Regions from separate parts of the Paenibacillus sp. FSL R7-0048 genome, predicted to be linked through region 1. Evidence: riboswitches for the same ligand, from Rfam matches in the RefSeq annotation. Region 1 holds a riboswitch; each other region holds the start of a gene.
What was found. Region 1 has a riboswitch for cyclic di-AMP ahead of NSQ91_RS11450 (KamA family radical SAM protein). Riboswitches for the same ligand answer to the same signal wherever they lie in the genome.

Region 2: linked by a shared signal. The riboswitch ahead of NSQ91_RS26710 (TrkH family potassium uptake protein) and the one ahead of NSQ91_RS11450 (KamA family radical SAM protein) in region 1 are both predicted to bind cyclic di-AMP.
Region 3: linked by a shared signal. The riboswitch ahead of NSQ91_RS17380 (APC family permease) and the one ahead of NSQ91_RS11450 (KamA family radical SAM protein) in region 1 are both predicted to bind cyclic di-AMP.

What each region holds. Positions count from the first base shown of each region.
Region 1 is NZ_JBBORF010000001.1:2,628,199-2,639,843, reverse strand. It holds gene NSQ91_RS11460 (ABC transporter substrate-binding protein) at 1-384, shown strand, start outside; gene NSQ91_RS11455 (AraC family transcriptional regulator) at 524-2,191, shown strand; cyclic di-AMP (ydaO/yuaA leader) riboswitch at 2,240-2,383, shown strand; gene NSQ91_RS11450 (KamA family radical SAM protein) at 2,515-3,690, shown strand; gene NSQ91_RS11445 (helix-turn-helix transcriptional regulator) at 3,824-4,735, shown strand; gene NSQ91_RS11440 (DinB family protein) at 4,819-5,334, shown strand; gene NSQ91_RS11435 (YdeI/OmpD-associated family protein) at 5,391-5,960, shown strand; gene NSQ91_RS11430 (hypothetical protein) at 6,111-6,287, opposite strand; gene NSQ91_RS11425 (IS3 family transposase) at 6,392-6,901, opposite strand; gene NSQ91_RS11420 (IS3 family transposase) at 6,902-7,213, opposite strand; gene NSQ91_RS11415 (transposase) at 7,267-7,584, opposite strand; gene NSQ91_RS11410 (hypothetical protein) at 7,713-7,847, opposite strand; gene uvrA (excinuclease ABC subunit UvrA) at 8,646-11,150, opposite strand; gene NSQ91_RS11400 (MarR family transcriptional regulator) at 11,408-11,645, shown strand, end outside.
Region 2 is NZ_JBBORF010000001.1:6,033,058-6,044,702, forward strand. It holds gene NSQ91_RS26700 (LysR family transcriptional regulator) at 166-1,068, shown strand; gene NSQ91_RS26705 (potassium channel family protein) at 1,592-2,263, opposite strand; gene NSQ91_RS26710 (TrkH family potassium uptake protein) at 2,277-3,635, opposite strand; cyclic di-AMP (ydaO/yuaA leader) riboswitch at 3,698-3,875, opposite strand; gene NSQ91_RS26715 (CPBP family intramembrane glutamic endopeptidase) at 4,198-5,874, shown strand; gene uvrC (excinuclease ABC subunit UvrC) at 5,963-7,915, opposite strand; gene trxA (thioredoxin) at 8,037-8,354, opposite strand; gene NSQ91_RS26730 (YqzM family protein) at 8,707-8,865, shown strand; gene dnaI (primosomal protein DnaI) at 9,290-10,246, opposite strand; gene NSQ91_RS26740 (DnaD domain protein) at 10,265-11,645, opposite strand, start outside.
Region 3 is NZ_JBBORF010000001.1:3,892,743-3,901,427, forward strand. It holds gene murB (UDP-N-acetylmuramate dehydrogenase) at 1-842, opposite strand, end outside; gene NSQ91_RS17360 (ABC transporter ATP-binding protein) at 993-1,793, opposite strand; gene NSQ91_RS17365 (FecCD family ABC transporter permease) at 1,849-2,883, opposite strand; gene NSQ91_RS17370 (FecCD family ABC transporter permease) at 2,883-3,938, opposite strand; gene NSQ91_RS17375 (iron-hydroxamate ABC transporter substrate-binding protein) at 4,159-5,166, opposite strand; gene NSQ91_RS17380 (APC family permease) at 5,370-7,187, opposite strand; cyclic di-AMP (ydaO/yuaA leader) riboswitch at 7,312-7,471, opposite strand; gene NSQ91_RS17385 (disulfide oxidoreductase) at 7,666-8,130, opposite strand; gene NSQ91_RS17390 (DsbA family protein) at 8,127-8,685, opposite strand, start outside.

The sequences.
Region 1 (11,645 bases):
GAAACGGCTGCGGTCTTCACTTATTATCCAGGAGACAGACTGTTTATAATGGCTGCAACCGGACTTTCCCAGGTACTCTATGGGGAGAATGGCTTCAAGGCAACTCCAGCTATTCAAACGATCCTTGATGAAGGTAAAGGGTTCCAGGAAGTATCCATGGAAGTCCTGAAAGAATATGCCGGAGACCGGATATTCCTCTTGACTCCAGTGGCAGAAGAAGCAAAACAATCCACAGAGAATCTATTAAAGAGCCCTATCTGGAAGAGCCTTCCTGCCGTCAAGAACGGATATGTCTATACACAAGACATCATGAAGACTTCAAGTGATGCGACAACAAGAGAATGGCTGCTTGGCGAAATTCCACAGCTATTGAATATGAATTAACCTTCTGTGATGAAGAGTTTAACACAAGGCTGATAAAAAACTGCAAGAAGCATGTCAACAGCTGTTGATATGCTTCTTTTTTTTATATACAATGAATTCATTGATAATCATTCTCACCAAATGAACGGAGGCTGAACCCATGCTGCATACATCATCGTCCTGCCCCCCACTCCACTCTCTGCTATTTCAGCTAAACGAGGCCGAACTGATGATTCAAGCTGCCGATTCAAGCTCTATAACGCGTACAACCCAGGACTATACCCTTCTCATATTTACTGGAGGGAACGGACAATTGAACCTCGATGATCAAAGCGTGATACTAAGTACGGATAAATGTTATCTACTATCTCCTGGAATCTCCTATAGTACGGACAACCAGGAGCTGACGTTGTATTATTACCTCATCACCTTTACAGCAATTTATACAACCGAGGATCCTAAACGATATTCTGGAGAGCTGCTTTCCGGCAGACGGGAGTTAATTGTGCACCCGTTCACCAAGGTAATCCGACTAGTCGAAGACCTGCTCATGAACAGGAATAACACCGATGATGTACAACAATTCAAGCGACAATTAAAATTCCAAGAATTGCTGCTGCTACTTTTTGAGCATAATTACCCTTCCAAACACCTGCCAAGTCCTACGGAATCCGTAGAAAAGACCATAACATTCATTCAGGAGCATTATACAGAGAGTATCACCGTGAAGCAGTTAGCTGAACTGGCGGGAATATCAATCTGGCAATATACACCGATCTTTCAGCAGCTTACGGGTAAAAAGCCGCTTGAATACCTGACGGATCTGCGCATTAATCATTCCAAACGATTCCTGCAGGAATCGACTGAACCACTGCGGGAAATCGCCAGACTGGTCGGCTTCTCGGACGAATACTATTTTAGCCGCCGCTTTCGGCAAAAAACCGGAGTTACACCCGGACAATATGCACATCAGAAAGGTCGTAAGCTTACCGTCAAGGATTGGACGGGTCATGAGGTGGAGATTCCAGAGCGAGCGAAACGTATTGTCTATCATGGCGAAACACTTGGCGACCTTCTCGCGTTAGGCGTAAAGCCTATCGGTGGAGATGAAGCGTTCGCCCGGAACAGCGTCTATAAACATCGGCTTAAGAAGCTCGCCAACGTCGGGTTTCCACTGGACCCGCAGTTGACCGCTTCCCTAAACCCAGATTTGATCATTTTGGCAAATAGTGATGAAAGAGCCTACAGAGCAGTTTCTGGTATCGCTCCGACACTCACCTTTGATTCATTTGCATCTCTCGACAAACGAATGCGGACACTAGGCAGTTGGCTAGGTAAACAGCGCGAAGCCGAAGCATGGCTGGAGTCATTCACAATCAAAAACGCTGCCATGTGGCAGCAGCTTTACACGACAACCCTCCAAGTTGGAGAAACCGCCTCTGCTTTGGTCTATGATCATGGAGATCATCTGTATGCTATGGGAATGTCCGGATTCTCCACTGCGCTTTATGCCCCATGTGGTTTACAACCGACCGAAGAGATCCAGGCCATATTGGACGAAGAGTTAGGGTTCGCCGAAGTTGATCCAACACGACTGCCTGCCTACGCCGGAGATCATATCTTCATGCTCATTCCGGAACGCAAAGACTCGCGAGCTGCGATGGAACGATTACTAGACAGTTCACTTTGGAACAATCTCCCAGCAGTACGTCAGGGACATGTTTATCTGCTCGACGGAAGCAAATGGAACTCTAGTGATGCGTTAACCCGGGAGAAGCTGCTAACGCTGTTGCCTAAACTACTCGGCGGAAGTAGCGCTAGCAATTGAAAGTGAATCTAGGATTCTCTTTTGACTTTTCAAAACTTGATAGGGTATACTTTATCTACGCTTAATTTCCAACTTTTACAGTTGAAAAGCGGGGGAACCAGTTAATTGGGGCGAATCATTGAGCATTAGAATGTAGGGTACCATCTTACCCGAGTCCGTCAGCTAACCTCGTCAGCAGTGGATGGGTCTGCTTTTCATGTTATTTACATAACCAGAGACCCTTGCTAAGGGTCTCTTTTTGTGCTTTTTTGGACCCTGCTGGCAGTAGATTGGCCTTTGACACTAAGGCTCCCTCATTTCTCACACTACGAGACAAAGGAGAGATGTACGTGCAAAAGGTAAAGTACTTCACGGATATTAACAAAATAGCTATGTTGTCTGAGCTGGAAAAAGAGAATCTGAAAGAAATTACGGACAAATTTGTTTTTCGTGTAAATGACTACTATCTGTCTTTGATTAACTGGGATGATCCAAATGATCCCATCCGTAAGCTGGTTATTCCTAACGAAGGTGAACTGCTGGAGTATGGGCGCTGGGACGCCTCCGATGAGGACACGAATTATGTGGTACCTGGTTGTCAGCACAAGTATAGAACAACTGCACTGCTGATTGTATCCGAGGTCTGCGGGGCTTATTGCCGCTACTGTTTCCGTAAGCGTCTGTTCCGAAATGACGTGAAAGAGGCGATGGCTGATGTCTCTCCGGGCTTGGAGTATATCGCAAATAATCCGGAGATTAACAACGTACTTCTTACGGGCGGGGACAGTTTAATTCTCTCCACACCGAAGCTAAGATCCATTATTGAAAATCTAAGAAGCATTGAGCATGTTAAGATCATTAGACTGGGTTCCAAAATTCCCGTATTTAATCCAATGCGGATCTCTGAAGACGAAGAACTGCTGGAGCTGATTCGTACTTACTCTACCGAAGACAAACGAATCTATGTTATGGCGCACATCAATCATCCTCGTGAAATCACACCTGAAGCCAAAAAAGCATTTAAAGCTCTCCACAACGCAGGGGCAATTGTCGTAAATCAGACCCCCATCCTCAAAGGCATCAACGATGATCCCGTTATTTTAGGGGAACTACTGGACCGGCTTTCATGGGCTGGCGTTACACCCTACTACTTCTTTGTGAACCGGCCCGTAGCCGGAAACCGGGATTTCGTATTACCGCTCGAGCAAGTCTATCAAATTGTAGAAGAAGCCAAAGCCAGAACCTCAGGACTTGGCAAAAGAGTACGCTTATCCATGAGCCACACCTCAGGAAAAATAGAAATTCTCGCCATTGATAACGGAAAAGCCTATCTCAAATACCATCAATCCAGAGATCAGGAATACGGAAAATTTATGATTCTAGATTGTCCAAAGGACGCCGAATGGTTCGATGACCTGCCTGGGAATGAGCAATATTGGACCCCACCTGTGAAAAAAAACGATGCTATTATTTCTGTTAATGATTTATCAGGCGAGCCTGCGGATTTAATCTGTAAATAGATTTAATCGACTCTGTCATAGAATATTTCTTCATCGCCAACAACAAAACTCCTCCCGCCCAAAATTTGCCCGAAAAATTCTATGATATAATCACGCTGTAACACGAAATGGACTAATGGGTGGGAATGCACACATGAAATTGGAACGATTGATTTCTATGATCTACAAGCTATTGAACCACGAAGTTTTATCTGCCTCCAAGCTGGCTGAAGAGTTTCAGGTTTCCCAGCGAACGATCTATAGAGATATCGATGTGATTTGTGCCGCTGGCATCCCGGTCGTATCGTATCAGGGAACTAAAGGTGGATATGGCATTATGGACGGATATAAAATGGATAAAAGCCTGCTCCGTTCGTATGATGTCACTTCTCTGATTACTGTACTGAACAGTCTTTCTTCCGTGTTTGAAGATGAGCATACGCAAGGAACCATTGAACGGCTGCAAACGATTGGAACGGAGCCACAGACCTCTAGTCTCGCGGTGGATCTTGAAACCCGGCGTACGGATCCTGACGCACTTCCTCTTTTACGTGCGGCTATAGCGGAACGAAATGTTGTCCGTTTTGATTACATCAGTGTAAAAAATGAACGTACAACCCGTGAAATGGAACCAGTAAAGCTTCATTTTAAATATAGCAACTGGTACATCTATGGTTATTGCCGGGCTCGGCAGGACTATAGGGAGTTCCGACTTTCCCGGATGCTGAATTTGTTCCTGACGCAGGATACCTTTCATTCGCAACATGAGGTACCCAAAGAGGCCGGCTGTTCAAACAGGGCAGATCAGGTGGAGGAAATAGTGATCCGGGTAGACCCTGAGGCTTTGGCAGAAGCTTTGGATCAGTTTCATCAAGTCGACAAGGAATTTCATTCCGATAAAAGCATGACGATGCGAATTCCTGTGTATAAGCCATTGGAAGCACGTTGGCTTTGGTCCATTCTGCTGAGTTTTGGCAGCGGCGCCGAAGTCCTCGAACCCCCTGCATTGCGAGGTATTTTAAAAGAGCAGCTTCAAAACACACTCAAACTTTATGAAGAAGTATGACAGTCTGATGTCATACTTCTTCTTTTATATTAACTACAGTAACAAAAAACAAATCCATGACCATTCAAAAGGAGAATGTACGAATGACAAATTATCCAGTAGAAATGTTTAAATACCACACATGGGCAAACCAAACTATCCTGGGGGGAATCAAGGAACTCCCGCCTTCTGTGCTAAGTCAAGAAGTGAACAGCTCATTTCCCACCATCGCTCATGCCCTTAGCCATATCTATGCGGTTGATACGATGTGGTATCTTGTATTAACAGGCACTGCCATGCCAGAGGCTTTTCAACAAAGTATCCCGCTAAATTTGAGCATTCTAGATTCTGTGGATGAATACGTAAATATCTTTGCCCATCTATCAGAACAATACAAAGCATGGTTACACAACCAATCCGATTTGGAGCAAACCATTCTGCTTGACAATCCATTCGCCGGAATCCGCCAAACACGCCTATCAGAAATTGTGTTGCAAGTCGCCAATCACGGGACTTATCATAGAGGCAATGTATCTACTATGTTACGGCAGTTAGGCCATGCTTCCACCATGAATGACTATGCTCTTTTTTGGTATCAGGTTCCTGCAAAAGCAATTTAATCTCGGATGGGCAAGACGCTCCACTCCATACCTAGAAAGGAAATTGTATTTTAATTATGGAGATTAAAAATCTAATTACAGTAAAAACGAGAGAAGATTTAAGAGTTTGGCTGCAGGAGAATTGTAAGACTGAACAATCTTGTTGGGTACTCGTTAGTATGACGCCAAACCCAGAAACGTTGCTATATTTGGACGTAGTTGAGGAATGTTTGTGTTTTGGATGGATCGATGGAGTGAAAAAGAAAATTTCGGAAACGGAGCTGGCGCAAAGACTCTCTCCCCGAAGCAAAAGAAGCTCTTGGACTGAATTGAATAAAGAGCGTGTCCGCCGCCTCGAAAAGCTGGGGTTAATGAGTGCTGAAGGAAAACGGGTACTTCCTGATATGAACCCTGATTCTTTTATAGTAGATAAGATTATAGAGCAAAGGCTAAAAGAGGACAGTCAAGTATATGAGAATTTCCGGGCCTTTCCCCCCCTTTATAAAAGAGTTCGGATCGACACGATCCAAAGCAATAAACATCAGCCAGATTTATTTAAGAGTAAATTAGACAAATTCATTGCAAACACTAAAGAAAATAAAATGTACGGGCAATGGCATGATAATGGACGTCTGCTAGATTATTAAGCTGCGCTAGATGCATGATCTCCTGCTGAGGCTTTCGGACTCCAATGACGCTATTTACTAATTTGTCGCCTTTTCAGCAACTTATCGGATCCCAGTGCAGCTATTCCTTAGAAATGGGCTCTTATACGGTGATTTTTCCGCCATTAGGAGCTATGCGGTCCGATAATACTCCAAATGGCGGATTTTCCTGCATTTAAGGTGTGCTGGGTCCGATACCGCTGAAGTATGGTCATTCGCTCGGTCTATTACTACTGTTACTACTACTGCTACTGCTACTGCTACTGCTACTGCTACTGCTACTGCTACTGCTACTGCTACTGCTACCATGATCTCCTGCTGAGGCTTTCGGACTCCAATGACGCTATTTACTAATTTGTCGCCTTTTCAGCAACTTATCGGACCCCATGGATCTCTGTCAAGAAAGTGGACAGTCACGCAACAGACATTCTAGTCAATTGCTCAGCAAAACGAACTGGAGAAAGATACCCCAGCGCGCCATGCATTCGCTTGCGGTTATAGTAAAACTCAATATATTGAAAAAGTGTCTGGTAGGCTTGCTCCTTAGTTTTGAATCGTGGATTACAATAAATGAGCTCCTTTTTCAAAATGCTGTGCCACGACTCGATACAGGCGTTATCATAACAGTTACCTCTGCGGCTCATGCTGGACTCCATGCCATACGCCTTCAACTGCTTCGTGTATTCATGAGAAGTATATTGAGAACCTCTATCGGAGTGATGTAATAGACCCTTTTCCGGTTGTTTAGCTTCGTAAGCATCTTGTAAAGCACCCGAAATCAAGCTAGTTTCCATATGGTTCTCCAAACGCCACCCCACGATTTCGCGCGTGCAAAGGTCCATCACACTAGCCAGGTACAACCGCCCTCCCCGGCAAGGAATGTACGTAATGTCGGTAACCCATACTGAATTGGGTTTGAGTATTTAAAATTGCTGGTTCAGCGTATTCGGGGCAATCGGATGGTCATGATTGGAGTCGGTGGTCTGTACCCGATACGTTTTGGAGACAATGGAGCGAAGCTTCATATGTCGCATGTACACACTCACCGTGCGTTCGGTAACGGTATAACCTTCTTGATGTAACAGGCGGGTGATCTTCGGACTCCCATACCGCTTTTGATGGTCTGCAAAATGATACTGAATTCGCTTCATTATCGCAGCCTTACGAAGCATATGCGTACTGGTTTTTTCTGTCCGCCACTTGTAGTACCCGCTCCGTGACACATGTAGGGTCATGCACATCTTCTCCAAGAGAAACTCGGAGCGATGTTTTTCAATAAACTGGAATCTCAGTTCCTTGGTTTGCTGAAGATGTGCACTGCTTTTTTTACGATCGCTAATTCCTCTTCCACATCGGCAATCTTGTTATCTTTTTCTTGAAGTTGCCGACGCATCTCCTTCAACTGTGCCTCGAGTTCCCGTACTCGATCCACGCTAGCTGCCGGTTCATTCTTTAGTTCTCGATACTGGCTCATCCATTGATGCAGGGTACTTTTTGGGATGTTGAGCTCTTCCGCCAAGTCGCCCACTGTCTTTGTTTGCTCTTGAATGAACTGCACTGTCTGTTTTTTAAATTCTTCGTTATACCGTTGTCGATGTTCTCCCATGTGAACACACCTCCGTGGACTCATTATCGCCAGTCTGTTAACTACTGTCCACTTTTTATTCTAGCTTCACCAGTGCAGCTATTCCTTAGAAATGGGCTCTTATACGGTGATTTTTCCGCCAATAGGAGCTATGCGGTCCGATAATACTCCAAATGGCGGATTTTCCTGCTTATAAGGTCTGCTGAGTCCGATACCGCCGAAGTATGGTCATTCGCTGGGTCTACTGCTACCGCTACCACTACTGCTACTGCTACTGCTACCATGATCTCCTGCTGAGGCTTTCGGACTCTAATGACGCTATTTACTAATTTATCGCCTTTTCACCAACTTATCGGACTCCAGCGCAGCTATTCCTTAGAAAGGGGCTCTTATACGGTGATTTTTCCGCCATTAGGAGCTATGCGGTCCGATAATACTCCAAATGACGGATTTTCCTACATTTAAGGTCCGCTGGGTCCGATACCGCTGAAGCATAGTCTTTCGCTGGGTCTACTGCTACTGCTACTGCTACCATGATCTCCTGCTGAGGCTTTCGGACTCCAATGACGCTATTTACTAATTTATCGCCTTTTCAGCAACTCATCGGACTCCAGCGCAGCTATTTCTTAGAATCAGGCTCTTATACGGTGATTTTTCCGCCATTAGGAGCTATGCGGTCCGATAATACTCCAATTGGCGGATTTTCCTGCTTATAAAGTCTGCTGAGTCCGATACGCCGAAGAATGATCATTCGCTGGACTCCTGAGTCCGACACGCCGAAGAATAATCATTCGCTGGTCTGCTGAGTCCCATACCGCCGAAGCATAGTCTTTCGCTGTCTGTTGCTACCGTATCCTAATCATCTGCGGATCAAACACCATTGACTCATGATCATCTGTTAATCCTACAGTTCTACGTAAGTATAATTCATCAGTTAATCCCAAAGTGCTAAGTACGCGCGAATGGGATTGGTTCAGACGTTCAGGCAAAGTTTAGAGTTGAGAGCAGAGGTTTGGTTTAAGTTCAAAAAAAGAGAGGTGCCCCAGCCATTTTCATGGCTTTTGGGCACCTCTTTTATTAAGTTACAGCCCTTCAGCCAGAATCCGTTTCAGGAACATCCCTGTGTAGGATTCCCGCACTTCAGCAACCTGCTCCGGTGTACCTTCAGCTACAAGCTTACCGCCCACAACGCCACCTTCAGGGCCAATATCAATCACCCAGTCGGACTCCCGAATCAGCTCTAAGCTGTGCTCCACAACTACGACAGTATTTCCCGTATCAACCAATTTGCTCAATAAGGTATGGAGCTGCTTGATGTCTGACGGATGAAGGCCTGTTGTTGGTTCGTCAAGCAGATAGAGCGTATGGTTTTTGGAAGGTTTGCTCAGCTCTTTAGCCAGTCTAATCCGTTGCCCTTCACCACCGGATAAGGTTTTGACAGATTGTCCCCATTTAAGGTAACCGAGACCCACCTCACACAATGTCTCGATAATCCCCGCCATTTTGGCTTCCGACTTAAGAATCGGCAAGCTTTCCTGTACGGACATGTCCAGCAGATCCGAGATGGAATATCCATCATATTTCACCTGGAGAACCTCATCCGTAAATCTTCTCCCCTTGCATGCGTGGCATTTAACCTCCAGATCGGGTAAGAAATTCATGTCTACAGTCAGCACCCCAAGACCCTGACAGGTTTCGCAGCGTCCACCCGGTGTGTTAAAGGAAAAATGCTTGGAGGTCAGTTTTCTTTTTTTCGCCTCCGGCAAAGCAGCAAACAGCTGGCGCAGATGTGTGAATACATCTGTATATGTCGCTACATTAGAACGCAACATTCTACCCATGGGCGATTGGTCAAAGATCACTATATTTCCAACCTGATCTAAGCCCGCAATCTCCGCACAGCCTATTTGCTCATGTTCTTTCGTACTGCCTTGCGCAAGAATATCAAAGACTAGTGTCGACTTGCCTGAACCCGAAACCCCAGTTACAGAAACTAGACAATCTAGAGGAAATGAAACCTCCGGGATATCAATATTCCGGTACTGTGCCTGTCGGATGGTGATTTGTTTTCCGTCACCTTTCCGGCGAACGTATGCAGCAGTCTTATTACGCTCTTCTCTAAGATAGGCTCCCGTAACAGAAGTCTCGCTTGCCATCAAATCCTCAATGCTGCCCTCGCCAACAACTTGCCCTCCGTCCAAACCAGCACCCGGACCCATATCAATAATATGATCGGCAGCGCGCATCATCTCAATATCATGCTCGATAACGAGCACCGTATTACCCAAATCGCGCAGCTCCTGAAGCACACGAATGAGGCCAACAGTATCCCGCGGATGAAGCCCGGTCGTCGGTTCATCTAGAATGTATAACACTCCAGTCAGACCTGACCCCAGCAATGAGGCAAGGCGCAGCCGCTGTGCCTCTCCACCAGAGAGGGAGACCGTCTGACGGTTCATGGAAAGATAACCAAGACCAACATCGATAATCCGTTTTAGTCGGGTAGGCATATCGTGAAGGATGGGTTCAAGCAGATGAAGTCCCTCGGTGGGCAAAGCCGCCTCCAAGCCTTTCGTCCACTCGTAAACATCGCTTAATGGCCAATCCGATACCTCCGTAATCGATGCGCCAGCTACCCGAACGAGACGAACTTCTTTTTTTAGGCGAGCGCCAAGGCATTCCGGGCATTGCTGCTCATGAAAAAATCCGCCGTCTTTTTCCTGTGTACCAGCTTCTCCTTCCTTCTCCTTGTATCGCCGCCACAAACCAGGAATGACGCCTTCAAATTTGGTGCCTTGAATCGGCTTAACATTGGGAAAATGGCGCTTAAACGCCTCACTTTCCACTCCGTAATATAACAAGTCGCGCTGAATTTCGCCGTAATTTTTTAAGGGCTGATCCGGGTCAAACTCAAAACCAAAATGCTTGCCAGCGGCCACTAATATACGCATCTGTATATCACGATGAACACCATTCAGCGAGGCCACCCCACCCTCACGCATACTAAGCTCTGGATTAAACACTGCCGCTTCATTTATAGTTGCCACAGATCCAACACCACCGCAGGCTTCACAAGCTCCCTCCGGCTTATTAAAAGAAAAGTGTGACATGCCCAGCTTCTCAAGCTCAGCTCCGCAATGCGGACAACCCATCGTTTGACCATGCATTTCCTCGTCTTCCTCGATCAGCAATCCCCTCGCTTCAAAAGAAGGTGGAATGCTGCCACTACAGGAAGGGCAAACCCGCTCGCCTAATCTGGAAAAGATAAACCGGACAAACGTATAGATGTCGGTGACTGTCCCAACTGTCGAACGGGGATTACGATTGGTGACATGTTGTCCAACACTAATGGACGGAGACAGTCCAATAATAGACTCCACCTTTGGTTTGCTGATCGTATCTGACGTCATGCCCATGGAATCCAAATACTGTCTTTGGCATTCCCGCTGAAGTGTATCCATAGCTAACGTCGATTTCCCTGATCCCGAAGGTCCTGTCAGGACAACTAGCTTATACTTAGGAATCGTGAGCGAGACATTTTTCAGATTATTCTCTCTTGCCCCTTTAATAACAATAGTCTCTTTCACATCTATTCCCCTCTCAATTCAACCCACTGGTTCGTAGTTATATCTTCTATCCATATGGTTGCCCAAAGTTGTTGGATTGCAATTATTTTGCAAAACATTTCTAATTTCGATAGAATGTATTTGATAAATCACAAAATTTTAGAATAACTTTATAATCTAATATCTTGACTATCAAGATATAATTATTTTAAAAGGAGCGTTATCTTTTGTCAAGCCACGAACAACCTACACCAGAGCAGGAACAATTCACCTTGCTTATGCGCAGTTTGGGAAACCGAACGGTATTGTACCAACAAAATGTAGCCGCCTCACTTGGGTTATACAATAATGATTTCTTATCTATAGATATTCTACGGGAGAAAGGTCCTATCACTGCTGGAGAACTGTCTAAATTAACCGGTCTGACCACAGGCAGTGTTACGGCATTAATAGACCGGCTCGAAAAAAATGGCTATGTCCGCAGACAAAATGACCCGAATGACCGCCGTAAAGTGA
Region 2 (11,645 bases), 3.4 Mb from region 1:
ACAATAAACGCATAAGAATAGATTTTATATGATAATAATTCTCATTTAGCAAAACAACATTTTCCGACATAACCTGATTTTCCTTATGTAATAAGAACAGTTACTCTTACGGCTATGAATTTCATCACTACTGATCGTACATCGCATTAGGAGAGGAACTCAATTATGTTTGACGATTTAGATGTTTTTGCAGCAGTTGTGGAACATTCCAGCTTAAACCGGGCCTCACGCCAGCTCAATCTATCCCAGCCCGCCTTGTCTCGCAAAATTTCTAAACTCGAGGAACGTCTGGGGGTCGCACTGTTTAATCGTTATGGCAAACGACTGGAATTAACCGAGGTTGGGCGTCTCACTTATTCCTATGCGCTTGAACAACGGCAGCAGCGTTCCAAGTTTCTGGAAGCCCTTTCCAAATTTAAAGAGGGGGAGCCAAGGCTTGTCACCTTGGGGGCTAGTCTTACCTCACTGCAGACCACGCTTCCGCCGCTGGTAAACGCTTATATGGATAAATATCCGACCGCAGAGCTGAAGCTGATCACAGGCCGAACGCATGAGATCGTATCCTCAGTTAGTGAGGGAAAATCAGATGTAGGTCTGATCGCTTCCTCTATTCAAGAACCCGGGTTACGCTGCATTTCTCTGTTTGAGGATCAACTGCGACTGGTCGTCTCAGAGCAGCATCCTTTAAATTTATCTTCCAAGCTAACCATGGATAATCTATCCCGGCTGCCTATGATTCTCTTCTCAAAGGGGACCTGGTACCGGCGTCTGACGGACGATCTATTCCAGCGCTGCGGGATTGATCCCGATGTGCGCATGGAGATTGACTCCTTCGAAGCCATCGTACGGCTGCTTCCGACTGTCAAAGCGGCTGCGTTGCTGCCAAAGTCTTATCTGCGTCCAGAACTGCTGAACGGCGGCGGGCTGGTGTCCTTACATATCAAGGAGCTGGAGCAGACTCAACGGACCACCTGCCTGATCTACCGTGACGATGGAAGCATGAGCACGGCGGCTCGCAGTCTGGTGCAAGTTACCGAAGAGATGTTTCTGACAGAACGTGAGCAGTAAAGCCGGACCAAATGAATCAAGGGCGCACCTAGTGATCTCCAAATGAGGTAATAAGTGAAGTACTTATAGCGTAATTAGGGAATTTCTCCCTGAAATTTAGAGATTTTTGTTCAGCAGACTTAAAATTAGGGAAAACTTCCCTAATTTTCGGCTGATTCAGTAACTAATAAAGGAATCCCACTGTTTATTAGGGAGGAATTCCCTGATGTCGTTCATTTAGAGCGAATAGCGGCTATTTTTAGGGAGGTTTTCCCTAATTAGTTCACACCCACTCTGTACATCGTACAAACAAAGAACGCATATCGCCCATATTCCACCGTCACAGATACCACAAATCATCTACTACAGCCGTACGAATATCACACCTAACAACTCGTCCACCGCACAAACCAATATATTAGAACACTACGCGTGGTCTATAGCCATATGGCATAGTGAAATCCATTACTTTTCCTACTCTTTACTCCATAAAAAAGAAGCTGCCCCCAAGTAGAATTCACTACTTTTGAGTCAGCTTCTTTTCCTATGATTCTTGGTTCACAACTTCACTCTCAAAACGGTCAATACTTTCATTAGGACCAATGAGTACCATAACATCGCCTTCACTTAAATAATCATGGGCAGTTGGAGCGACGATTATTCCACTTTCCCTATTTAGGGCAACAATACTGCAGCCATATTTAGCTCTTGTATTTAAATCAGACAAGCTTCTGCCGTTCATGCAGGACGGTACGGTCAGCTCGACAATTTTATAATCCTTGGACAGTTCAATATAATCCAGCAAATTGGGCGTCACCAGCTGATGTGCCACACGAATCCCCATATCCCGCTCCGGAAAAATAACCCGATCAACCCCCAGCCGCGACAGTGCGCGGCCATGAAGGATAGAGATTGCCTTAGCCACCACTTGCTTGACTCCAATCTCCTTCAACAAAATGGCCGCCAGAATGCTTCTCTCCATATTGTCACCAATCGCAACAATCCCACAATCAAAGTTCCGTACACCAAGCGAGCGCATAATTCCCTCATCTGTAGCATCTGCTACTACCGTATGCGTCAGCTGATCGCTCATTTCCTCCACGCGTTCTTCATGGTGGTCAATGCCGAGCACCTCGTAGCCCATTTCCATCAGCTCAAGCGCCAGGCTTGAACCGAAGCGACCTAAGCCGATTACTACAAATTGCTGTGCTTTCATTTCTAATTAACTCCTATCCAATAATTATTTTACCTTCCGGATACTTATACAGTGGTTTACCCTGTTTGGGACCGAGTGCATACGCTAAGGTTAGTGGACCTAGCCGACCTGCAAACATCGTCAGACAGAGTAGAATCTTACCGATCGCTGACAGTTCCGGAGTTAGCCCCATAGTCAGTCCTACCGTAGCAAAGGCGGAGGTCGTCTCAAACAAGATTGCCAAGAAATTACTGTCTTCAGTTGTGGAGAGTATCATCGACACAGAGGCGATTAACAACAAAGCCAGCAGCGTGATCGTTAATGCCTTGTAGATGCGCTCTTGAGCCAGCCGATAACGGAACAACACAACATCTTCCCGTCCACGCAGCATAGCAATTACAGCACCAATCATCATCGTAAAGGTTGTTGTCTTAATCCCCCCGCCCGTTGAGCCCGGAGAAGCACCAATAAACATAAGAATCACTATAAAAAATTGTGTAGCCTGCCGAAGTCCAGCAATATCTACTGTGTTCGCGCCAGCCGTACGGGGAGACACGGATTGAAAGAAGGCCGATAATATTTTACCGCCGAAATTCAGTGAACCCAGGGTACGAGTGTTAGTAAACTCAAATATAAAAATAACCAAAGCTCCGATCAGAATCAGCCCTGTACTGGTGGACAGGACAACTTTACTATGTAGAGACAGCCTGCGGGTTACCCGAAACTCCACCAGATCTGACATTACAATAAAACCAATCCCGCCGGAGACAATCAGAAACATCACAATAATATTCACAAGCGGATCATATACATAATCAGTTAAACTGCGAAAATCCCCAAAAATATCGAACCCCGCATTATTAAACATAGACACCGCATGAAATATGCCATAATAAATCGCTTTTCCCAACGGCATATCAAAAGCCCAGCGAATAGACAGCAGCACAGCGGCACAGCCTTCTATGACAAGAGAATATATGAGGACTCTCCGGATCAGTCGCACAATTCCTTCCATAGAGCCTTGATTCATGGCTTCCTGTAGGATTAGCCTGTCCCGCAAAGATATTTTACGCTTTAACACCAGTGAAAATAGAGTGGCCATGGTCATAAAACCTAAGCCGCCGATCTGGATCAGAATCATAATTACGGTTTTCCCAAAAATGGTGAACGAAGTTCCGGTATCCAGCACAACAAGCCCTGTAACACAGGTTGCCGACGTTGAAGTAAATAATGCATCAATAAATTCCACGGAATTCCCGCTTGTGCTTGAGATGGGCAGCATAAGCAGCAAGGCCCCTATCAGAATGATCGATGCAAAACCAAGCACCAGTATCTGCGGCGGCGAGAGCTTCAGAAACTTAAATTCAGAAATCCTGCGAAACTGTGAAGCCACTTTGCTCACCTTCTTATCAAAAATTCCAACAAAAAAAGCACTGGAAAACCAATGCTGACTTGGTTCCTGCAGTAAATTAGCCTACGAGGTTAGCTGTCGGATTCGGACTGTGCAGGCTGCCCTATTCGTTCCCAGAACGAAATTCACCCCTGATGAAAGTGCCATTTATCGTGTACACTCCACTTTTCATCACTTCTTATGGTTCCCCCGTTTTCACCAGAAATTCGGCTACTATACAATTGCATACAAATTATATACGTTATTTAGTGAATTCACAAAGACACAATTAATGCTCATTCACATGAAAAAATGCGGTTTAAAGAGACTGCATCAAAAGGAGTGCCTTTTCTCATCACTTTTCCGTGTTTTCCCTGCAATTACACCGATTCTCATCATTCGTGCAGAAATGAACACGATAAAATTCATGGTATAAATTCACATGACTATTCTATACTATCTCTATTACCCATAAAAAGAACATATAATGTTTTTTGTAACCAACCAGGCACTAATACTATAATGGAACATAACATTGTCACAGTACATAACAAGGAGGCGTTACATGAATCCCGTCGGCCAGCCCTTACAGCAACGTGCCCTCTCCAAGAGGCTCATCATCTCGGGCATTATCGGTCTTATTCTATTTATTATGTTTCAGATTTCCCCTTCACTGCTTAGTAGCCCTACAGGTGAAGATACCACCGTCATTAGCAAGGCAGAAGCCCGTGACCAAGCCATATTATTTGCAGAACAAAAGCTCAACTACACCGAAGCACCAAACGATCAATGGAATGTACTTTACCAGACGGACTCTTCCTTTTATGGTTATATGTCTCGCGAGAAGCTTGTGGAGGACTACACCAAGAAAAAATTGGATCAAAAATATCCTTTTGATGTCTTTCGGGCAACGCTTACTCCTTCAGCGGAGCAAGAGCCGCAAATCATCGTTGACCTCAATATGTATAACGGTAAGATTGTCGCTTTCTCAAAGGCTGCAAAAGTTACCTCCGAAGAGGGGCCAGGCATCGCTTCCGTTGGTGCAAAAGAGGACAAGGGAGCTGACCTCACTCTAGCGCAGAAGGAGAATCTTGCTCGTCCTTGGCTTCAGGAATGGGAAGTAAATCCTGCCAAGCTACAAATTGAATCGAATACAGGAAGCCATGGGCTAGTGTATACGGATAGTACTGTTCAGGTCGGCGAATCCTTATTGCACTATTATTTTGATTTCAGTGGAGAGCAGGTATCCAGCTTTAATGCCGGATTCACTGCACCAGCTTGGCATACCTCCTACGTACAAGGACAGACCTCTTTAGCGGAAAAGCTAACATTATTCGGTTACGGTATACCCACACTGATTTTAGGAATTCTGGCACTCGTCTACAGTATTCTTAGAAGAGAGCATACTTCCTTTAAACGTGGAGTATTCCTAAGCTCAGCCTATTTTGTAATCATGATGATCAGCACCTATAATATGCTTCCTGAATCAACGGGCGAAGGGCTAGAAGCACAGATTACCTCTGTCATTATGTTTATCATTTATGCTTTGTACAGCCTGCTGATGTCCTCCTTGCTCTACTTCTCTTTAGTGGGCGGCAATGGCCTATGGCGAAAAGAGGAAGGCATGAACCCTTGGCCCCGCGCCAAAGAGCCCGGCTATGGACAATATGTGTTGGACAGTATCCGGGCTGGATACATCTGGGCTTTCGTTCTGCTAGGGGTGCAGACGGTTATGTTCATCATATTATCGTTTACCTTGCACAATTGGTCTACTACAGACGCCACCCAATCTCCCTATAACATGAGATATGCTTGGCTTCTGCCTATCGTCGCATGGCTCGCTGGTTTATCTGAGGAAGCCATTTATCGCTTTTTCGGAATTCCTATGCTGAAAAAGGTGTTCCGGAACACTTTTATCGCTTGCTTGATCACCACACTGGTTTGGGCGTTTGGCCATACGTTATATCCGATCTATCCCATCAGCTCCCGTCCCATTGAGCTGACTGTAATCGGGCTGCTGTTCAGCTATATTTTCCTTCGTTACGGGTTTATTGCTGTCATGTTCAGCCACGTCGTGTTTGACAGCATCCTGATGGGCGCTACGCTGATCTTTATGAAGGAGAGCGTAAATGTAGGCGCGGGTATCTTCGCGATTATTATGCCGTTCATAGTCGCTTACATCGTCTATCGATTTAATCCACCACAGAAGCCTAAGCCGGTGGAGCCTTCTTCTTTGATTTAAACTAATGTGAAGACGTAATGAAATTAAAAAAGGGCATCAAAGCCGCTTTAGTCGCTGCTTTGATACCCTTTTTCTTTTGTCACCATTGCTATGAGGTTGGCTCTTCATCCTTGAGCGCATCAAGAATTTGTTTTGCCAGCTTTTCTCCAATAGAAAGTGTACGGAAATCATCCACGGAGGCTTCTTTAATTTTCTTAAGCGATCCGAAATGCTTTAGCAGCGCTTTACGGCGCTTCTCACCTATACCAGGTATAGAGTCCAGCTTGGAGGTAACCATGGACTTCCCGCGCTGTTCACGGTGGAAGGTGATCGCGAACCTATGGACCTCATCCTGAATCCGCTGCAAAAGGTAAAATTCCTGACTGTCCCGGGCTAGCGCGACAGGCTCTGGCGGATCTCCAACCAAAAGCTGAGCCGTCTTATGCTTATCATCCTTAACAAGGCCGCAGACCGGAATGAATAATCCCAGCTCATTCTCCAGAATATCAATAGCAGAGGAGATTTGCCCTTTCCCTCCATCGACCACGATAAGATCCGGTATCGGAAGATTCTCCTTCAATACCCGCTCATATCGCCGCCGAATGACCTCGCGCATCGTTCCATAATCATCCGCACCCACCACCGTACGAACCTTATATTTACGGTACTCTTTTCGTGCAGGCTTACCATCAATGAAGACAACCATCGCTGAGACCGGATTAGTCCCCTGAATGTTCGAGTTATCGAACGCCTCAATACGGCTCAAGCGTTCAAGCCCCAAGCTCTCGCCTAAGCTGATCGCTGCTCCAGAGGTACGCTCTTCATCCCGTTCAATCAGCCGGAATTTCTCGTCGATAGCCACTCTTGCATTTTGGCAAGCCATGCCAACCATCTGCTTCTTAAGACCGCGTTGTGGCACAAGCACCTTAATGCCCAGCCACTCCTGCAGAATGGAGGCGCCGCCAGCGGCATCCACGATCCCAGCTGCCGCAGCTTCCTCCGCCGCCGTCGCACGTACCTCAGCCTCTTCAGCCGATTCAGGAGTATCTTCACCCTGTTGTAAATCCGCTTCTGCTGGAGCAGCTATGGCGATCTCGGGTTTAGTCTCTTTATTAGCCAGAGACTCCTCATCGAGCACATCCGGCAGCAGGATCTCCTGCGGCAAAGCGGGATTATCACTATAATACTGCGTCACATAAGACATAAAGTCACTGTAGGCTTCACCATAGAACGGGAACACGGAGGAATGGCGCTGAATCATCTTCCCTTGTCTCATGTACAGAATCTGTACACACATCCATCCCTTGTCTACAGCATAACCAAATACGTCCCGGTCCTTAGTATCTGTAGTGTTGATCTTCTGCTTCTCCATTAATGCATCGATATGGATAATCTGATCCCGCAGTTCCTTCGCCCGCTCAAAATATAATTCCTCAGCAGCTTCCTGCATTTTTTGCTGTAAATCCTTTTTGACCGCCTCATGACCTCCGCCTAGAAAAGCAGCGATGTCCTGCGTAATCTGCTCATACTCGGATTTCTGAACCTCCTTCTCACACGGTGCCAAACACTGGCCCATGTGATAGTAAAGACAGACCTCCTTTGGCATCACGCCGCATTTACGAAGCGGGTACATACGATCTAGGAGCTTTTTAGTCTGCTGAGCAGCATAAGCATTAGGATAAGGGCCAAAATATTTTGCTTTATCTTTAATCACCCGGCGTGTAACCTCAAGGCGCGGGTGAGTTTCATTCGTTATTTTTATATAAGGAAACGTCTTGTCGTCTTTCAAAAGCACATTATAACGCGGCATATGTTTCTTAATCAGATTACACTCTAGAATGAGCGCTTCCATGTTACTGGACGTAACGATGTATTCGAAATCAGCAATATTAGCGACAAGCCGCTGCGTTTTACCATTATGACTGCCTGTAAAATAAGAGCGTACCCGATTCTTAAGTACCTTCGCTTTGCCCACATAAATAATAGTGCCTTCCTGATTCTTCATCAGATAGCAGCCAGGCAGATCGGGTAGTAGTGCCAGTTTATTGCGGATATTGTCCAAAATGATCCCCTCCAGCTAAATTGGACCCATGATTAGTTGGCATTCAGCACACAAAACGCCTCCGGAATGAACCGAAGGCGCTGAGTGGCAGGGCCGAGGCCCGAACAGTAGCATCTATCAATTATTGATGTTTTGCTACGATATTTTTCAGGGATTCTTTGGAGTTCAGTCCCACAACTTTATCTACCGGTTGACCATCTTTGAAGAAGATCAGAGTTGGGATACTCATAACACCAAAACGGGAAGCCGTTTCCGGATTCTCATCCACATTCAATTTTGCAATTTTCACGTCGTCTCCGAGCTCTGTGGACAATTCATCCAAGATTGGAGCGAGCATTTTACAAGGACCACACCAAGGAGCCCAGAAGTCTACTACTACAGTACCTTGACCTTCCACTTCGTTACTGAAGGATTGGTCAGACACGTTCACGATAGCCATGATATTGTTCCTCCTTTAAGTTTTGCGAAGCATTACGCACATCTTAAGCCAAAGCTTAGTTCATGGAAGCTGCTCCGAAATATGAGTTAATAAATTGTTTCATGTAATATGATAACCAAATTACCACTTACCGACACATTACAAGTATAACATATCTTTATGGGATATGTGAAATATCACTCGCAATTATATTGCCTTCAATGTATTTTTTTGCGTACTCTTTTCTTTACAACCTCCCCAGCATTTCGGTATACTTAAAGAAAGCGCATTAATTGTCAATGACTTATTTCATAAACAAATGTCAATTTGCATCTAATAATACAGGGCTTGTCCCTGTAAGGAGGCAGAAACTATGGATATTAACGCGCAAGTACGGGACCCACGAGAACATATCAACGAAGAACCCCGCAATGATCTTGGGGATTTAATGACCGGATTTTTCGGAATGACCACGTTTATGACGGTTGTCTTTTTCGGAATGGTCATCCTTAAATTCATTCTCTCGGAATAAAGGAATCATCGCACAATAAAAAGAAGCTGTCTCAAAAGTAGTGAATGCTACTTATGGGGCGGCTTCTTTTTTTGGAATAATGAGGGAAAACCTCCCTGATTATAGCCGATATTTGCTATAAATGAACGGAATCAGGGAATTCCTCCCTAATAATCGGGAGAATATCTGTTTTCGCTGACGAATCAGTTCATTTTTAGGGAGACTTTCCCTAATTATCGATCAGATTCAGTATGCCCGCCAGATGCTGCAACCCGAAAGTGTGTTTGAACAAGTGAAAAACAATCAGGACTTAAGGCGATCCTGCTTCGTAGCAGGGAAAAAGCGGCGTTTGAGTTCGAATAACTAAAAAAAACGAAGAGCAGCGATCCTCCAATAAAAGAGGAATCACTGCTCTTTTGAATTTTACATTATGAATATTCCAGGCTTATCTATTGGCCCCTCGTTGATTTTCCCCATGCAGTGGAAGAACATCCACAAAAGGAGCAATGCGATCCATTAGTCGTTGGCCTTTATAGACCTCTTCACCATCTTTGCTCGTAAAGCTAAGATGTTTCTCCAAGCCATCCAACGGATAATTCGAGGTGTAGAAGGTTGGTTTGCGGTTCATCCGATAATTCAAGATCGCCCCAAGTACATGATCACGAGCCCAAGGATTCAAATTTTCCGCACCAATGTCATCAAAAATAAGTAAATCGCAGTTTTTCATCGTATCAACAGTTTCCTTCATCTTCTGGCCATCCATCATGATCGATTTCAAGTCCTCTATAAAGTCCGGCATGTATACGATCACTCCGGTATATCCAGTAACAGCAAGCTCATGCAGTAAATAACACATCAAAAAAGTTTTGCCTGTTCCGAAAGAGCCATGTAAATAAATGCCGCGTGAAGTCAGGCCTTCCTCTTTAACATTCGTGATATAATCAAATATTTTATTCACAGCCGAGACCCGGCGCGGGTCTTTGCCCATAATATCTATCTCATCATAACCGCCGTTAAGTACACGCTCGTCCACATAAAAGCTACGAATACGTTTGCGGATGTTATCCTGATTATCTTGTGCCACTTTAAGCCGGCATGCCGTCTTGCGTTCATATAGATCCACTGAACCATTCACAGTTTCTACCGTTAGTTTACTATAATGGCCAGGAAAATCATTTGGACACTTCTCTAGTCCTGGGCAGTTCGCACAGTTTCGGCTTTCCTCTACATATTGATACAGGCGACTCATATGAAGCCGCAGTCGTGATTCGTCCAGTTCAGGATGTTCGGACTGTAATGCCTTCACAAGTGGATGATTGAATAACCCCTGTTCAAGATCGCGTTGACGCTGCCGTAGAGTTGGATTGTTGATCGAACGAAGTACATCGCCCATAGACTCCATTGTTCCACCTCTCTTTCATTAAGGCGTTTGCGATACGCCTTTTTTCTTACTGGCCTTAATTTCTGCCGCTTTCTTCATCATCGCCGCGAATTCCTCTTCCGATACTGTTCCGGCACTTCCATCATCCAGCACAATCGGAATTTCCGGTTTATTGGAGCGGCCTGTATTTTTGGCATAAGAACGTGATCGTGTTCCTCCAGCCGTATTAGCCGTTGTCCCCTTGCCCTTCACTTTGGACTGATCTCTAATATATCTTACAGCCTTCTCGTAGGTGTTCACTTGTTTAACCAGCATATTGGAGGCGATAGCCTCTACAAAATTGCGGTTCATCCGCTGTTCTCCACCCGAGGCTACCATAGTCATTAAATAATGAATGAGTACATTAATTACTTCACCGCTCAGCTTATAGTTCAGATCTATTTTCTCGAACATATCCATCAGATGGCTGGGTACTGCACCCGGGAAAAAGGTTTGTAGCAGTCTTGTATAAGGTTCGTTTCGCAGCATCATATTATATTGGTGAATGTCACACTTGGACAAAAATTGTGGCGGTACTTCTACATAAAACTCCATCTCTACTGATTGCTCTGGTGGTGCTATAGAATCATCATTCTCTTCGGTCGCACTGGACCGGATAGAAACAACTTTCGCAGCTGCAATTTCACGTTTTTCCTGTCGTTTCATATCTTGCCTGAAATGTTGGCTCGCTTTATATTGCAACGCATCCAGCATGACCTCGCCCTCCGGTGAGAACACTCCATCCTCATCCAGCAAACGACATAAATCCTGCGGACTCAGTTCGTATTTATGAGCAACATAGTTAATTACACCCATTTGAGTATGGTCAAAGCGCAGTTTTTCTACATGAGCCCGATTCACAGATTCCCGTGGAAAACGCAAAATAATGTCACTATATCCGATTGCCTGCTCTCCGGATTCAAGCGTGCCGGGCTGTCGAACAGAGGCTACCTCTGCCAAAGCTTGCTCCAGCTCATAATCAATGACATGTGTATTAAGTTGAAAAATATCATAAAAAGGCACGGAAATATTCTCTTTGCCTATAGATCTGCGACTCCACTCTTCCGGTTCGCGATTCCAGAACTGTTCCCGTAAGGACAGCACAGCAAATTTGCCAATCTTATCACGTAACAGCAAGGTTAAATGCTGAGTGGCAAAAAAGTCGGCTGGCGATAGCGGCGGCATTAGCTCATATTCATATAAATAATCATCTGTTTCCGGCACATAGATTCGACAGGTCTGCAACAGACCCACTGCTTCTAACCGGGAAGCCTGATCAATTAAATATTTGCGGCCTTTCTCATTGGGTTCAACACCCAAAGTCATAAATAGCCTGCGCTGTTGCTCCACTCCAGAATAGCCAATGCTATCTGCTGGCACA
Region 3 (8,685 bases), 1.3 Mb from region 1:
ACATGGTGGATTAGCCCGATGTAATCACTGGCTGTTGCATTATCTGCATTCACAATAAATCCCGCATGCTTCTTGGATACCTCAGCACCGCCGATTCTTGTACCCTGTAAGCCGCTCTCTTGAATTAACTGACCTGCAAAACGGCCTGGAGGCCGCTTAAATACACTCCCACAGGATGGATACTCAAGCGGTTGCTTCGATTCACGTAAATAAGTTAGTTCATCCATTTTTGCCTTGATCGTTAAAACATCACCGGAAGTCATAGCAAATTTGGCCTCAAGTACAATATACTCACCGCTTGCGAATACACTTTTTCTGTATCCCCATTGCAGCTCATCTCCTTGCAGAGTTACCAATTGCCCGTTCTTATTTATAGCTAGTGCACTATGCAGGACATCTTTGATCTCACCGCCATAAGCACCTGCGTTCATATAGAGCGCTCCACCAACTGTTCCTGGAATGCCACAGGCGAACTCAAGACCCGTAAGCTCCTTATCACGCGCATATCTGGAAACATCAATTATTTTGGCACCACATTGCGCATATAAGAGATTGTCGCGAATTCCCATTTCGGTAAGTCCTGCTGTTTGCAGAACGATTCCACGTACCCCTCCATCACGGATAATCACATTGGAGCCATTCCCAAGTACCGTAAGGGTTATCCCATTTTGTTCTGCATATGTAACGATCTTTTGAATTTCATCATAAGTAGCTGGTGCAGCCAAAATATCAGCTTTGCCGCCCATTTTAGTGTACACGTGATCTTTTAAATTCTCATGACTTTTCACTATTCCTGCGGTCATTAGCTGCTCTAGATCATCTTGAATTTTGTCAATATTCATGTTTTCATGCTCCTTTAACCATGTATAAATGATGGTCCTTGATCTATTTTAAAGAGTTATTATGAAATTGTAGGCAACCACAACTGTAACAACGAACAGGCTCCCTTGTCAATGACGGGAGCCTGTTCGTTGTATGATTTTAGATGATAATTACACAGCTTTATAGGCAGCAAGCTCGTAAGGAAGACACAGTGGCACACCCGTACGTGGATCCGGAACGATATCCGCTTCAATTCCAAACACTTCCCGCAATACATCTGGTGTCATAACCTCAGTAGGTGAGCCTTCGCTAACCACAGTACCGGACTTAATCGCTACCATATGCTGCGCATAACGAGTAGCATGATTCAAATCATGCACGACCATGATAATGGTACGGCCTTCTTCCTCATTCAGCTTTTGCAAAAGTTGAAGAACTTCGAGCTGATGCGCCATATCTAGGAACGTTGTAGGCTCGTCAAGGAATAAAATATCTGTTTCTTGAGCCAACGCCATAGCGATCCAAGCGCGTTGACGTTGTCCACCAGAGAGACGGTCAATAGGGCGATCATGAAAAGATTCCATGCCCGTAACAGAGATGGCGTTGGAGATGATGTTGCGATCCTCTGCGGTCATCGTGCCAAATCCTTTTTGATGAGGGAAACGACCATAGCTGACCAGCTCAGATACCGTCAGACCGTCAGGAGCCGTTGGGTTCTGCGGTAGAATCGCTAGCTGACGAGCAACCTCTTTAGTTGAAAAGTTATGGATCGATTTGCCGTCCAGCATTACGGTGCCACTCTTCGGCTTCATAATCCGGGCCATCGTTTTGAGGATTGTAGATTTACCGGAGCCGTTAGCGCCCACTAGTGCGGTGATTTTCCCCGTAGGGATAGACAAGTTCAATCCCTTAACTATAGTAGCCTCAGCATACCCAATACTTAATTCTTCTGTATTCAAACGTTCTGACATGATCTACAACTCCCTTAAAAGTTTTATGGAGCTATGCTCCTAAGTATGAACTAATTTACGCTTTCGACTTGGCGAGTAAATATAAAAAGTAAGGTGCGCCAATAATCGCAACCACAATGCCAGTAGGAACTTCGGCAGGTTGCAATACCCATCTACCAATGGTATCAGCGGTAATCATAAGAAGCGCCCCTGTCAAAGCACTAGCAGGTAATAACACCTGATGACGGGGTCCCACCAGCCTGCGAGCCAGGTGTGGTGCTATCAGGCCGACGAAGCCAATACCTCCACTTACCGCGACGCAGGAGCCGGCAAGCGCTACGGCTGTTACCAGAAGGAGAATACGTTCCTTCTCCACACGCATTCCTAGACCTAATGAAGTATGGTCCCCTAGATTCAATACATTTAGAACCCGGGCTTTATAGAAGGCGAACGGTAACAGAATCGCGATCCAAGGCAGCAAAGCAAGGACGAATCTCCAATCCCCACCCCATATTTTCCCGGCGATCCAAGTAGCTACAAATTGATAATTATTAGGATCAAGCCTAAGTGCCAATACAAGCTGGCAAGCATTGATTCCTGCAGCGACCGCAATCCCGATAAGGATCAGCCTTGTAGGAGACAGACCATCTGCCTTCCGGTAGGCAAGAATATAGATTAAAGCTGCGGTCAGGCCAGCCCCACCAAGCGCTAGGAGAGGCAAGACAAATACCGGAGCTGCTGTTGTAGCCGGAAAAAACGAGATAAAAATGATTACCGCAAAACCTGCACCAGCACTTATGCCCAGCGTAGCCGGTTCTGCGAGTGCATTACGTGCGAGACTTTGTAGAATACAGCCCGATACTGCAAAGCCCGCTCCAACTAACAATGAAATTACGATGCGGGGTAATCTGAAATCAAATAAAATAAGCTTTTGCTGATGTGTTCCATCACCCATGAGTGTATGTAATACCTCTAGTGGGGATAGACGCATAAACCCTGTATTCATACTGACTATAAACACAACGACGATCAGTATAGCAAGGAGCACTAACACCGTTAAGGCGCGTGTGCGGCGTTCTTTTTCATCTGGAGTAAGGGTTAATTTGGGCATTACAGCTCCCCCTTCCGCTTACTCGCTAAATAAATAAAGAACGGTACGCCGATGATGGCAATTAAAGCTCCTAGCGGTGTCTCATAAGGTGCATTTATCATTCTTGCGGCAATATCTGCAAAGATAATCAATAAGCTCCCTAGAACTGCCGAGCAAGGGATAATCCAGCGGTAGTCCACTCCAACGAAATAACGTGTAACATGTGGAATAATTAGTCCTATAAAAGCAATCGGGCCAACCGTTGAAACCGCACTTCCAGCTAAGATAACCACAACAATCATACATGCCAATTGAACTAACCTTGTCCGCTGCCCCAGACCAACCGCAACTTCTCTTCCTAAGCTGAGCAATGTGACGGATCGTGATAACATCATCGCTGCAATTAAGGCTACGGCCACCCAAGGGAATATAATCTTGATCTGAGTCCAGCTAGCTCCACCCATCCCACCAGCTAACCAGAAGGCTATGTCCTGAGATAAGTTGAAAAGAATAGCTACTCCCTGACTAATAGCAACCAATAAAGCACTAACTGCCGAACCTGCTAATGTCAATCGCAAGGGGGTCAGGCCATTAAAAGAAAGCGAACCGATTCCGAATACGATAAAAGAGGCCACAGCGGCACCGATAAAGCAATACAACATTAGTGAAGTGAATGAGAGTGAGGGTGCAAAAGCAAATACTATGGCCAGCGCTACCCCTGCTCCTGCATTCAAACCTAACAGCCCTGAATCCGCAAGCGGGTTTCTTGTCATCCCCTGCATGATAGCCCCTGCTACTGCGAAGCAAGCACCGACTAAGGCGCCAGCAATAGCACGTGGAAATCGCAGTTCTCTAATCACCTGATGTTTTTGTAAATCTGGATTGAAATGAAATATAGCTTCCCATACCGTAGCTAACTTGATATCTGCCGCACCCACTGAGACCGAAAGTGCCAATCCGAAGGCAATGGCAGCAAGTCCAAAAATAAGAATACCAATGGCAGCTGCCGGTCGGGTATGTAGAGCTTTTTTGGGTTCATTTTTAATACGATTTGCGAAATCTGAGGGTGAAACCATGAGTCGTCTCCTTATTCAATAGTTACAATGGTTTATATGATAACAACAATCATTCTCATTATCGCAAAAATATTTATGTTGTACAATTGCAGGAACGATTTTTCCGTACTATGGGATTGGTTTATAAAAAAATGGTGCAGATCTTTGTATCCCGAGATACTTGATCTGCACGCCCTTCCCCACCGAAATGATCAGTCTCATTCATGGTGAATTACGACTTTTATTTCACAAGACTTTTTAGCACATCGTCAATGATTTTGCTGCCAGCGTTCGCCCCACTGTAAAGCCAGCTGCTTGTTGAGCTCATTTCATGCACATTTCCAGCTTTTACAGCTGGGATGCCCTTCCAGATTGCACTATCTAGGATTTCCGAACCTTCAGTCTTATCACTATTTACAAGGAAAATATGATCTGCGGTCAGCTCAGAAAGCTTCTCTAGTGAGATCGGATTCCAAGTTGCTCTTGTTCCTACTGGGATCTCTGTTACTAAGTTAGGCAGCGTTACGCCAAGGTCTGTATATAATACAGCTCCACTGCTGCGGGTTTCGTCTACAATATAGAAGTTTTTTTGCACCAACCATAAAATAGCCGCGGACTCTTGTCCAATAGCTCCTGTAAGCTGTTCTTTCGCAGCCGCTGCTTTAACATCATAATCTTTAATGGCTTTTTCTGCTTCAGGGGTTTTGTTCAAAATCTCACCCATCTTAAGCAACGATTTGCGCCAATCTTGATTTAGTTCATCCCCAATTACATAAGTGGGTGCAATCTTATTCAACTGATCGTAAATCCCGTTCTGAACAGAAGACTCCGATGGGATGATAATAAGATCCGGAGCAAAGCTGGTTACAGCCTCTAACGGAAGGTCGTAACTAATTGTAGGAACATCCTTCAATTCAGTGGCCAGATAATCCTGAACGCCGTTTGTAACTGACCATTGAGCTACTGGAGTTACACCCAGAGTTACCAAAGAGTCTTCCAAATATGAACCCAGAACGCGCTGTGGATTAGCCGGAATCGTTACTTTATGACCCATTGCATCTGTTAACGTCTTAGGTGCAGCAGGTGCCTCTGTAGATTCTGCTGTAGGCGCTGTTGTAGGCGCTGTTCCTGCATTTGATGAGCTTTCAGCATTATTATTACCACAAGCGGAAAGTATTAGCGTCATCACTATTAGTCCGCTCATCGTCACTTTCATGCTTCCTGATCTTTTTCTGTTAAGCCAAAACATTAAAAACCCTCCTATATGTAACTGCTTTGATATTCAAAGGTGACCTTTACCTCTGCTTCACTTTTAAATGATATTGATTCTCATTCTCTGTGTCAACATATAAATTTCAAATTCTGTGGATTTGCAACAATTTCCTTCATATAAAATACAAAAGAGGTTATATTCCGAACGTTCCGGATATAACCTCATCTTTAATCTTCTACTTATTTATTTAAATGATACGGGACAGTCGCTACTACAACGTCCTTTTGATTCATTAGATACGAGCGGATTAAAAAGCTGGTCTGATTATGAAGCACGGCTTGCCACCAATGTTTGGTAATAAACTGTGGAATCAAAATCGTGATGTGATCCGTCGCAGCGGTCTTCCACTCTACCGTATCGATAAACTTCACTAACGGACGAATGATACTACGATATCTGGAACGAAGAACAATCAGGCGTACACCTGGATTCCATTCCTCCCACCGTTGCTCCATCTTATGAATGTCTTCTTCATCAAAGCCTACATACACAGCAACAACATTATCTGTTAGAGACTTCGCATAGCTGATGGAATGTAATACAGCACGTGTAACCCCTGCAACAGGAACAACTACAGTACTTCCTTTAATTACAGGTTTATCAGTAGCCGGACATATACGCAGTTGATCCGCAGTATTCAAATAATGCTTATGAATACGGTGGAACACGAACATTACAGCAGGTAAGAAAATGAATGCCATCCATACGCTCGAGAATTTAGTAATGATAAATATAAGCGTAATCGTCAATGTAGTCAGCATACCGATGGTATTTACTACAAATCTTTTCACCCATCCAGCGGGTCTTGTTTTGATCCAATGCACCATCATCCCCAGTTGGGATAAGGTAAAAGGAATGAACACGCCTACCGCATATAGTGGAATCAAACCTTCCGTATTCCCATGGAATGCAGTCACAAGTATGATAGACATAACTCCTAGAAAAATAATGCCGTTTGAGAAGCCCAGGCGGTCACCACGGACCATAAATGCATGTGGCAGATATTTATCTTTTGCAAACATAAAGGCGAGCAGCGGAAACGCTGAATATGCTGTATTAGCTGCCAAGAACAAAATCACTGCTGTAATCCCTTGAATGAAAAAGTACAATCCGCCACGGCCAAAGGTCGATTCAGCGATCTGAGAGACAACCGTAGCCTTTTCATCTGGCACAATCCCATACCAATATGCCAGCACAGTGATTCCGGTAAACATAAAGCCAAGGATAAGTCCCATGATCATTAGCGTCTTGGCTGCATTTTTCTCAGCCGGTGCCTTAAAGTTTGGGATCGCATTAGATACGGCCTCAACCCCCGTTAGGGCTGAACAACCAGAGCTAAACGCTTTTAATAGTAGAAACAAACTTACATTAGATACGGCGCTGCCTATTTCAGGAACATTCGCATGCGCGCCACCCATTGCATATTTAACGATACCGGAGATAATCAGAACAACAATCGAAACCACAAACAAATACACTGGAATTGCGATAAATGAAGCCGATTCAGTCACTCCGCGAAGATTAATGATTGTTAATAAAACGATAACAGATACAGCGATGAGAACAGTATGATTATGAAGACTTGGAAAAGCCGATGTGATCGCATCCGTCCCTGCCGAGGCACTAACCGCTACGGTAAGAATGTAATCCACCAATAATGAACCCCCAGCGAGCAGCCCTGTCGGAATACCAAGATTACTCTTGGCTACGATATAAGCTCCGCCTCCTTGCGGATAAGCAAAAATCGTCTGCCGATAGGATAAAATCAGGATGGCCAGCAGGCCCAATACGGCTAATGCAATTGGCAGGGAATACCAGATGGCAGTAAACCCGGCAGCCACTAGTACAATCAGAATTTGTTCCGTTCCGTAGGCTACAGACGAGAGCGCATCAGAAGACAGAACAGCCAGTGCTTTAACCTTGGATAACTTTTCATGATCGAGTTCATTCGACTTCATCGGACGTCCGATCAATAGTCGTTTTACCTTGCTTACCATGGTGGATACAGTTCCTTTCTTTGGGAGCTGAAACGGAATTTCCGTGCGCTGTTTTCATCGGTGGATTTCATAAATGCAGACACAAAAATAAGCATACGGAAATGATCCGCATGCTTATGCATGGTCATTTTCCCACCTTGCTTACGAGGTTAGCTGGCGGATTCGGGCTGTGGTTATAGCCCTACGGTAGAGGTCTGTTCGACCCGGTTCCGATTCACCCCATTGGCATGAATGCCAAGTTTGGTTCCCCCGTTTTTCCTAAGAAAATTCAGCGCATATTCAACTTCTCACAAGGTCTAATATTAGTCTACAAAGTGCCTACAGTAAAGCGTTGAAAAAAATGAAAAAAGAATGAAAAAACATCCAATAAGCTCAAATATAGCGTCTTATTGGATGCTCTCTTTCATTATCTTCAATTATCCCTCTAGCCCGTGATTTTAATACCTTTTCAGCTTTTTTGTAACTTCCAAAGTAAAAACTAAAATCCTAAGCTCTCCTCAGCATCTACTTCAATCACTTCTTCTTCCCTACGTCCATACCAAAGAAGGAGACTTATTAGAGCAAACGCTATTAAAGCTAACAAAGGAATCGTTATAAATCCGAAGTAGTTCAAGTAATCTTTATTACAAGGAACACCAACTGTACAAGGTAGAACTTTACTTAATGCTGGAATCTTCTGTTCCGCATAATGATAGATTGAGATACTGCCACCAATCAAACTTAATGGAAGCACATAAGGAATGATGCGCTTATCTCCACGGAAAGTGGCAATTCCCAACAAAAATAACTGCGGATACATAAAAATCCGCTGAAACCAGCAAAGCTTACAAGGTTCATACTTCAAGACTTCACTTAAATACAAGCTACCAGCTACAGCAACCAAAGAGACGAACCAGGCCAGATAGAGGCAGTTACGCTTGCAAAAAGATAGGAATTTTGTCACTTTGCCTCCACTGCTTTTGCGGCGGTGTTAATTTCAGATGTAATCGCTTCAATATCGAAAGGTTCAGCCGTTTTCACTCCATTAATGTAGAGCGAAGGCGTAGTTGTCACGCCTGCGTCAGTTGCCAACTGAATGTCTTTCTTCAGCTCATCTGCATAAGTTTTCTCTTGGATGTCTTTACGCAACAGATCGTAATCGATCGCTAATTTCTCTTTTTCAGCAAGGCTTACCAAGAAATCCTCAGTGGCCCATTCCACGCTCTCATCCCCTTGCTGCGCATACACAACATCATAGAACTTCCAGAATTCATCCTTATTCTGATGGTATACAGACAATGCAGCTAGTGAAGCTGTCTCAGAGTCAGGACCAACGAAAGCCATATTTACAAAGTAAAGAGCTGCTTTTCCCTCGTTGACAAAATCTTGAACAATTTTCGGTTTCATGGAGCCAGCAAACTGGGAACAAGCTGGACATTTGAAATCACCAAATTCAACAAGCTTAACAGGTGCATCCTCATTACCAATCCTAGGTAGCTCACTGTAATTGAATTCTACC